Regions from separate parts of the Pseudoalteromonas sp. 1181_04 genome, predicted to be linked through region 3. Evidence: predicted binding sites of a transcription regulator. Region 3 holds the regulator's gene; each other region holds the start of a gene.

Region 1 (3,293 bases), on a different contig from region 3:
AAATCAAGCGCGGCTCTGTCTTTTTGTTTTGGCTGCCAGGCTGTGCCTTTATAAGATACTAATAACCAATGCCCTGGTAAGCCTTCGTTTTGCTCATGTATATATTTCGCCGCTTGCTGTTTTGGTTCGGTTGGAATATCAGCAACGAAATCGCCTTTTTGCCATTGGCCCCAGTGTTTTTTAACCATAGCCATAGTTTCAGCTGGATCAACATCGCCTACAATCACTAATGACACATATTCAGGTTTATAAAACTTAGCAAAAAACTCTTTACCGTATGCCATTTGATCCGGCATGGCTTCAATATCTGCAAAAAAGCCCATGGTGGTATGTTTATAAGTATGTTTTTCGAATGCTTCATTACGTACTGCAGAAAGTAACTTACGAACCGGGCTGGCATTATTTTTAAGGTATTCGCCTTTAACTGTTAATGCTTCGGTACGAAATTGCTCTTCTGAATAAGTCAGGTTTTGAAAAATATCCGCTTCAATTTCAAGTACTTTATCAAGATGTTGCTTTGAAAAGTTTAAGTGATAGTTAGTGTAATCATTGGTTGTATAAGCGCGATTATCAACCCCAGAATTTTTTAGAATATCAGAATACACATCTTGCGGATATTTTTCAGAGCCTTTAAACATCATATGTTCAAAAAAGTGTGCAAAACCGGTTTTACCTGCTTCGACTTCATTACGAGAACCGACAGAGACTGGAATTTGTAGTGATACCACATCAGGGTAATCAGTTTTCACCACCATAACGCGTAAACCGTTATCAAGCTCTTCTAATAAATAATCTTGTGAGAACACCCGATCATTACTACTGGCAACCGTTGACTGCTCAATCTCAACCTCTTTGACCATGTTTGAGCCGCTGTTACTTGCACAACCGCCCAGTGCAAGCGTTACCGCAAGGCTGGTTGCTAATAATTTAAATTTCATTGCTATCCCTTGTTAGTTGAATAAATTTCTTGTTTTTAGTCATCCGATTATGCAACAAAGCAAGTCAATATAAGACCCCTGAGGCAATTAATTATGTAAACAGTTGTGTAACACAGAACTCTTCATTCAGAGCAACATGAATAAAACTCACCTTCGTTGAAAAAGTTTCACTAAAAAAATCTATCTAGACGTCTAAATGGCTGCTATATTATTTGCCATAGACACTAACTTAGCTGGAATGAGGATTATGGCTTTATCACTACAAGAGAAAATTGAAGACACCAATCAGGGTGTGTACTTAATTGGTACCACCCCACCACGTATTGGTACTGATAAAGCGCAGCTTGAAATTATCGCCCAAAAGCTCTTAGCTCGTTTGCATGAAATTGAATACGATGGCGTGATTATTTATGACATTCAAGATGAAAGTAGTCGCACTGAGATGCCTCGCCCTTTTCCGTTCAAGCAAACGGTAGATCCTCGAGAATACAGTAACTTACTACGTAATTTATCGCATCAAGAAGTGATCACTTATAAAAGTGTTGCACAGCGCGGTGTGGCCGAATTTAAACAGTGGTTAAGCGAAACTAAAAACCAGTTTAATTTAAAAAACCTAGTATTAGTCGGTAGTCCATCATCTGACGGGGATATTAAATTAAGCCTGCCTGATGCTTATAAAGTCTTAAGCGAACAGCCTCAAGACTTCTTTTTAGGAGGCGTTACCATTGCCGAGCGCCACGCAAGTAAACGTAATGAACATGAACGCTTACTTGAAAAAACCACGCAAGGCTGTAAATTTTTTATCTCACAAGCTGTGTATAACGCGCAAGCAACCGTGGATTTGATCACCAGTTATGCGCGCAGCTGTAAAGCTCAAGGTATCGAACCTAAACGTATTATTCTAACCTTTACGCCCTGCGGCAGTGAAAAAACCTTAGAGTTTATGCAATGGTTAGGAATTTCCGTACCTGATGCAACTAAATGGCGGATGCTTGATTCGCAAAACCCACTGAGTGAATCTGTACGTATTTGCCGTGAAAACTTAGATTTAATACTAAGAAGTTGCGCGCATTTAGACGTGCCACTGGGGTTAAATATTGAAAGTTTAACCAACCGTAAAGAAGAAATTGATGCATCAATTAATCTTTACCGCTTATTAAAAGCGACAATGGAATTAAACTTAGCTGAAAAACAGATTGCTTAGGTTCAAGGTTCTAGGTTCTAGGTTCTAGGTTCTAGGTTCTAGGTTCTAGGTTCTAGGTTCTAGGTTCTAGGTTCTAGGTTCTAGGTTCTAGGTTCTAGCAATAATAATACGCGACCTAGAATAAGCCAGCTCAAATAGTTAGCTTCGTTTATTTGAATAAGTCCTAACTTGATCTGTCAGATTTGTGCCATCTACAGACATTGACAAAACGGCCGCTTAAGCGGACAAAAATTGTTGGTTATAATGTGGAGCGAAGCGGAACCTAACCAACTGTTTTTGTTCAGTTTAAAGCGTTTATTATGTGCAATTTATAAAATTATATCTGGCTCATTTTTTTGATCTTGATACGAAGTAAATCCTATTGCACGAGCTGAAGTTCCTTTGTCAGTTAAACTTAATTCTTGGCATATAATTCTATAAATTTCTTTTGGAAACCCACCATCAAAGTCCCATTCTTTCTCTTCATCTGTCATGGTAACTATGCCGGCAATATTAGGGTATTTATGCCCAAGTTTATTGCTAGTAATGTACTTTGAAAGTTCACTACTAAGCCTAAAGTTCTTTTCTGCCATATCAATTAGCAGTCGCGATAATTCTTCAGATTTAACAAGTGATAAAGAATGTCTAGCGGATAGCCGCTCAGCATTTGTTACTTTCTTGGCTACGAAAGCAGGCTGTACTAATGTTCTTTCAATTATACGCTTTAATGCGCTTGGAGGAGCAGAAACTACTTTGGCGGGCATTTTATCACTTTTTATTAAAGTTGCAGCGTACTTTTCAACTATTGTTAAAGTATGCTCCAAGGGAATATTTTCAGCTTCTGACCAAAACTCAACAACTTCTTTGCCTTTCTTACCGTCTTTACTGGTAAACCAAAAATATAGGTTTTCAGTGGAACCATTTGAAAATTCTACTAGCTTACTTTCAAATTTCTTAACTGCTTTAATGTGGAAGAACACTTCTTTATTACACAATGCAGAATCAGTTTGAATGCACTTTATAAATCCAAAACCATTATCAAAATATTTAACAACTTTACCGAACTCTAACACTTTGGAGGCTCCATACGGTTATTTACCAACGCCGCGTTAAACGGCATAGTAATGCTTGCTAAAATGTGAAGCGAAGCGGAACCGAGCAAGCATTACGGT
Region 2 (3,293 bases), on a different contig from region 3:
CTAAATGCTCAATTAAAGGTTTTAAAGCCGCATTTAAGGAAGAGTCGGCCTTTCGTAATGAGCTTGCGCTAGGGCTTGTATTATTGCCATTATCATTTTGGCTAGCGCAATCATTACAGCACTGGGTGATACTTATAATCAGCTTTTTGTTATTGTTGATTGTTGAGTTGCTAAATTCAGCAATTGAAGCATTAACAGATCGAGTCGGTGTTGAATATCATGTGTTATCAGGGCGAGCGAAAGATATTGCTTCAGCGGCTGTGACATTAGCACTGATAGTGTTATTTATTGTATGGGCTGTGGCTGGGTATGAAAAGATAATTACATTGATAGGTTAGGAAGTTAGGCAAAACGTTACAGGCTTTGAGCAACGAGTTTATCTCGCGACAAACACTTATCCTTCGCGGTGGCAAGCCACTCGCCTACAAGTAATATCCACCGCGCTCCTGTAGGTCGCCATTTATGGCGACAAGCCTATTTACCTCCGAGGGTAGTAGGCGCTGTGCGCTACACCGAGAAGACAAAAGTAAAGTTAATTACTTACAGGTTTTTCCTCTATGAGCTCGGTGAACTCTGTGGTGAAATTATAAAAAAAATAGGTTTGCACCAAGAGTAGTGAATAAGGGGGGAAATACCACTGGCTTCGAACACGCCCTAACTCCTAGCCACTTCCTAGAACCTAGTTTTAATTGTGCGGGGTAAACCCGCGCCTATGTCTGGTAGCAGCGAGTTTACCTCGCGACAATAACCTAGGCATTTACAACAATATAATCAGCAGGCATAAAAAAAAGCGCCAATTGGCGCTTTTTTGTATTCACACAATGGCTAATATTAAAGACCAGCTGCTGCGCGAAGTGCGTCTGCTTTATCTGTGCGTTCCCAAGGGAATTCATCACGACCAAAATGCCCGTAAGCTGCAGTTGGTAGATAAATAGGGCGCTCAAGATCAAGCATTTTAATTAAGCCATATGGACGTAAGTCAAAGTGTTCACGAATCAATTCAATTAAACGTGATTCTTCAAGCTTGCTGGTACCAAATGTTTCAACACTGATTGACGTTGGCTCTGCAACACCGATTGCGTAAGAAACTTGTAGCTCACATTTGTCAGCAAGGCCCGCAGCAACGATGTTTTTAGCAACGTAACGTGCAGCGTACGCAGCTGAACGGTCAACTTTTGATGGATCTTTACCTGAGAATGCACCGCCACCGTGACGAGCCATGCCGCCATAGGTATCAACGATAATTTTACGACCAGTAAGACCACAGTCACCCATTGGGCCACCGATTACAAAACGGCCAGTCGGGTTAATGAAAAACTTAGTTGCACTAGTGATAAGCTCAGCAGGCAGTACCGGCTTGATAATTGTTTCCATCACAGCTTCTACTAAATCTTTTTGTGAAATGTCTTCACTGTGTTGCGTAGAAAGTACCACTGCGTCAATACCTACTGGCTTGCCGTTTTCATATGCAAAAGTAACTTGTGATTTTGCATCAGGACGTAACCAGTTAAGCTCGCCGCTTTTACGTACTTGCGCTTGACGCTGCACTAAACGGTGTGAGTAAGTGATTGGTGCAGGCATTAATACTTCAGTTTCATTACATGCGTAACCAAACATTAGGCCTTGGTCGCCAGCGCCTTGTTCTTCTGGGCTAGTACGGTCAACACCTTGGTTGATGTCAGGAGACTGCTTACCAATCGTGTTTAAAATTGCACACGAGTCGGCATCAAAACCCATATCAGAATGAGTGTAGCCAATTTCACGTACAGTTTTACGTGTGATTTCTTCGATATCAACCCATGCGCTAGTAGTGATTTCACCACCAACCATAACCATACCAGTCTTTACGTAAGTTTCACACGCAACACGGGCATGAGAATCTTGTTCTAAGATGGCATCTAGTACCGCGTCAGAGATTTGGTCCGCGATTTTATCCGGATGACCTTCAGAAACAGATTCAGAAGTAAATAAATGTTTTGCCATTGTCTTTGCTCACAAATATTGCGCTTCACAAACGTCGGTAAGAGCGCTAAAAAATTTAGGGGCGTATTTTATCTAAAACAACGATAGTTGCATAGTGTTTTTACGCCTAGACGTCTAAATAAAATTACTAATAACTTTTTGTTCTTAAAAAAAATTCATAATGCCCAATTTAATCAGGTTTTTAATTGCATACAGCCCCTACAATAAGTAAGAATGGATCTTCAAATGAATACACACAATAACCAGCGCAAATACAGTAAAGGTAGGAGAATCCATGCCGTCTCGCAAAGAACTTGCAAATGCTATTCGCGTCTTATCAATGGACGCAGTACAAAAGGCCAAATCTGGCCACCCTGGAGCCCCTATGGGCATGGCTGATATCGCAGAAGTACTATGGCGCGATTATCTAAACCACAACCCAACAAATCCAGAGTGGGTAGATAGAGATCGATTTATACTTTCCAATGGCCACGGTTCAATGCTTATTTATTCTCTATTGCATTTAAGTGGTTATGATTTACCAATTGAGGAAATTAAAAACTTCCGTCAAATGCATTCAAAAACACCAGGACACCCAGAATATGGGTATGCGCCAGGTATTGAGACTACTACGGGCCCACTTGGTCAAGGGATCACTAACGCGGTAGGTATGGCGATTGCTGAAAAAGCATTAGCCGCGCAATTTAACCGCGAAGGTCACGATATTGTTGATCACCACACATATACTTTCTTAGGCGATGGTTGCTTAATGGAAGGTATTTCTCATGAAGCATGTTCACTTGCCGGCACATTAGGCCTAGGTAAGCTTGTTGCGTTTTGGGATGACAACGGTATTTCAATTGATGGTGAAGTTGAAGGTTGGTTTAGCGATGATACACCTGCACGCTTTAAAGCCTACGGTTGGCATGTAGTAAGTGACGTTGATGGCCATGACTCTGACGCTATCCGCGCAGCCATCGAAGAAGCACGCAGCATCACCGACAAGCCAACACTAATTTGTTGTAAAACAGTTATCGGTTATGGTTCACCAAATAAATCAGGTAGCCATGATTGTCACGGCGCACCACTAGGTGAAGACGAAATCAAAGCAGCACGCGAGTTCCTTGGTTGGACTGGTGAAGCATTTGAAATCCCAGCTGATATTTATGCACAATGGGATGGCAAAGAAAAGGGTAAACAACTTGAAGCTAACTGGGATGAAAAATTTGCCGCGTACGCCGCTGCACACCCAGAACTAGCCGCTGAATTTAAACGCCGTACTAGTAGTGAGTTGCCAGCAGATTGGGCTGAAAAATCACAAGCATATATTG
Region 3 (3,293 bases):
TTGTTGTTTTGTCGGAAAAAGCACCTTAGGGTGCTTTTTTTTATGCCTGCTATTTATTAAAAACACCGCCTTTTAGTCTTTATTTCTTGCTCTAGTGCTCCAGCTTTACGCATTCATTATGTTGTGACTATTTCCCACTTTTATATCCAGTATAGCGAGTAAATAACAGACAAATAGTGATTTGTTGACTATATTGTCATTCTCGTTAAAGCGATAAATTAAACGTTTTTGTCGGTAAAGTTAGGTCTTTTGCGGTTAAATGTTGTTAACGTCTTACTTTGATGGTTTTTAGTCATAGGTCATTATTTTTGCTTTAAAGCGTTGCATAATGAGCATTTTAAGATGGGTTTTTTGATGCTTTGTGGCGTTTTTATAGCCGAAAATTGAAGCTTTTTTGCAAAAAATGCTGACAAAACGCATAAAATTAACGGATATAGCATATAACAGGATAGACCTGATATTGCTTGAATTTAATTATAATATAGGTATCGTTCCCTATAAGATATAAGAACTGCTTACTCTCACTTTCAACTTAACTTACTTGCAGGATAAAATCGCGTTATGTCAGACTTTCGTGAACAAGCTTTACATTACCATTCGCACCCCGTTCCAGGAAAAATTAGCGTTGAGCTTACAAAGCCAGCTGAAACCGTACAGGATCTTGCACTCGCATACAGCCCCGGTGTTGCAGAACCGGTACGTGAAATAGCTGCTGATCCCGCTAATGCCTACAAATACACCGGTAAAGGCAATATGGTTGCGGTTATTACTAACGGCACCGCTATTTTAGGTTTAGGTAACTTAGGTCCATTGGCTTCAAAACCGGTTATGGAAGGTAAAGCGTTATTATTTAAACGCTTTGCGGGTCTAGATTCGATAGATATTGAGGTGAAACACAATACCACCGAAGATTTCATCAATACAGTTGCTAACATCGCTGATACGTTTGGCGGTATTAACTTAGAAGACATTAAAGCGCCAGAGTGTTTTGAAATAGAAAAAGCATTGATCGAGCGTTGTAGCATTCCAGTGTTCCACGACGATCAACACGGTACCGCGATTGTAACGGCTGCTGGTATGATCAACGCACTTGAAGTACAAGGCAAAGAAATCGAAGATGCGATTATCGTTTGTTTAGGAGCCGGTGCCGCAGCGGTTGCGTGTATGGAGCTACTGATCAAGTGTGGTGCATTGCGTGAACATATTTACATGTTAGATCGTAAAGGCGTTATTCATACTCGTCGTGATGATTTAAACGAGTACAAACAGTTATTCGCTAACAATACAGATAAGCGCACACTGCAAGATGTTATTGCTGATGCCGATGTATTTGTTGGTGTATCTGGCCCGAATTTACTTTCTCCTGACGATCTTAAGTTAATGGCTGATCGACCTGTAGTGTTTGCCTGTTCAAACCCAGATCCAGAAATCTCACCAGTGCTTGCTCATGGTGCTCGCGATGATTTAATCATGGCAACGGGTCGTTCAGATTATCCAAACCAAGTTAACAACGTGCTGTGTTTCCCATTTATTTTCCGTGGTGCGCTAGATGTGCGTGCAAGCAAAATTAATGATGAAATGAAAATTGCTGCGGTTGACGCTATTCGTAGCATTGCTAAAGAACCAGTACCAGCGGAAGTATTAAAAGCGGCGGGTGTTGAGACACTTGAATTTGGTGCGCAGTATATTATTCCAAAACCGATGGATCCGCGTCTATTACCGCGCATTGCCAAAGCAGTAGCGCAAGCGGCAATTGATTCTGGTGTTGCACAAATTGATATGCCGGAAAACTACATGGAGTAGCTGCTTCGCTGCAATTGGTAATGGCACAATAATAAAAACCTCAGCAACTTACGTTACTGAGGTTTTTTTGTAGCCAATTCCTGAAGCAGGAATATATACAAATGATAACTTAATCTTCGTTGAGTACAGGTACTTCGAGACCCATCTCAAGCATGATTTTTTTCACTTCTTCAGGCACTTTCTCTGGATTATCTTTACGTAAATCTTCATCGTTTGGCAGTGGTTGGCCAGTAAATGCGTGTAAAAATGCTTCACAAAGTAATTCGCTATTTGTTGCATGGCGAAGATTATTAATTTGACGACGAGTGCGCTCATCAGTCAAAACTTTTAATACATTTAGCGGGATCGAAACGGTGATCTTTTTAACTTGTTCTGATTTTTTCCCGTGTTCTGCGTATGGGTGAATATATTCACCATTCCATTTAGCCATAGGATGTATCGTTGCCTCAGGTTGTTAATTGTTTGCGCGACCTTTTGCAGCGCAAAGATGGCGAAATTCTATCGTGTTAAAAAAGATAGTCAAATACTTGTTTTTTAGCCATCTAGAGGCTTAAATGTTTTTACTTCTAATCTTGCGGCTAAAACCGCATAAATGCTTTGACTTATTAAATTTGATCCTCTAACCTTTTAGACGTCTAAACATCCATTTAATTGTAGGTGACGGTATGAGTCAAAAGAATAAAGCAACCATTGCAGTACGCAATGGTATTGATGCAGATAAACATCACGGCGCGGTTGTGCCTCCCATTCATTTATCGACCACCTACTCATTTGCTGATTTTGATAAAAAGCGCCAATATGATTATGGCCGTAGCGGCAACCCAAACCGTGATTTACTCGCTGAAACGCTCGCTAAGCTTGAAGGTGGCGCTAAGGGGATTATCACTGCAACGGGCATGGCTGCGGTGCATTTAGCTACTCAGCTGCTAAACAGTGACGATACCTTAGTGATCCCACATGATTGCTATGGCGGTAGTTACCGCTTATTCACCTCACTTGAAAAGCGTGGCTTATTAAAGTTAGTGGTTTTAGATTTAACTAAATCTGAAAATCATCAAAAAATTCTTGAGATAAAACCAAAGCTAATTTGGATTGAAACACCGAGTAATCCTATCTTACGGTTAACCGATATTAAAGCGATCACCACGATTGCTAAGCAGTGCGGTGCGTTGGTTGGTGCCGATAACACATTTTTATCACCTGCTTTGCAAAACCCAATTGAGTTTGGTGTTGATATTGTGGTGCATTCGACCACTAAATATATTAACGGTCACTCAGATGTTGTTGGTGGTGCGGTGATCGCCGCTACCCAAGAGTTGGGTGATGAGCTTGCTTGGTGGGCTAATAACATTGGCATTACCGGTGCCCCGTTTGATAGCTACTTAACGTTACGTGGTTTACGTACTTTGAATGTTCGTTTACGTCAGCATCAAGAAAATGCCTTTATTATTGCCCAATATCTAGAAAACTCCCCTTATGTAAGCCAAGTA

The links. The regulator MetJ, encoded in region 3, represses methionine synthesis genes. The targets are predictions, from matches to a motif close to TAGACGTCTAGACGTCTA.
Region 1: the regulator MetJ is predicted to act here: its motif matches at 1,124-1,141, upstream of FW757_RS07355 (methylenetetrahydrofolate reductase).
Region 2: the regulator MetJ is predicted to act here: its motif matches at 2,083-2,100, upstream of metK (methionine adenosyltransferase).

What each region holds. Positions count from the first base shown of each region.
Region 1 is NZ_VXCS01000007.1:71,426-74,718, forward strand. Features, by position in the region: gene FW757_RS07350 (M16 family metallopeptidase) at 1-938, opposite strand, end outside; gene FW757_RS07355 (methylenetetrahydrofolate reductase) at 1,186-2,142, shown strand; gene FW757_RS07360 (cold-shock protein) at 2,451-3,194, opposite strand.
Region 2 is NZ_VXCS01000003.1:192,944-196,236, reverse strand. Features, by position in the region: gene FW757_RS03560 (diacylglycerol kinase) at 1-338, shown strand, start outside; gene metK (methionine adenosyltransferase) at 832-1,983, opposite strand; gene tkt (transketolase) at 2,258-3,293, shown strand, end outside.
Region 3 is NZ_VXCS01000010.1:77,344-80,636, forward strand. Features, by position in the region: gene FW757_RS10000 (malic enzyme-like NAD(P)-binding protein) at 562-1,803, shown strand; gene metJ (met regulon transcriptional regulator MetJ) at 1,913-2,233, opposite strand; gene metB (cystathionine gamma-synthase) at 2,469-3,293, shown strand, end outside.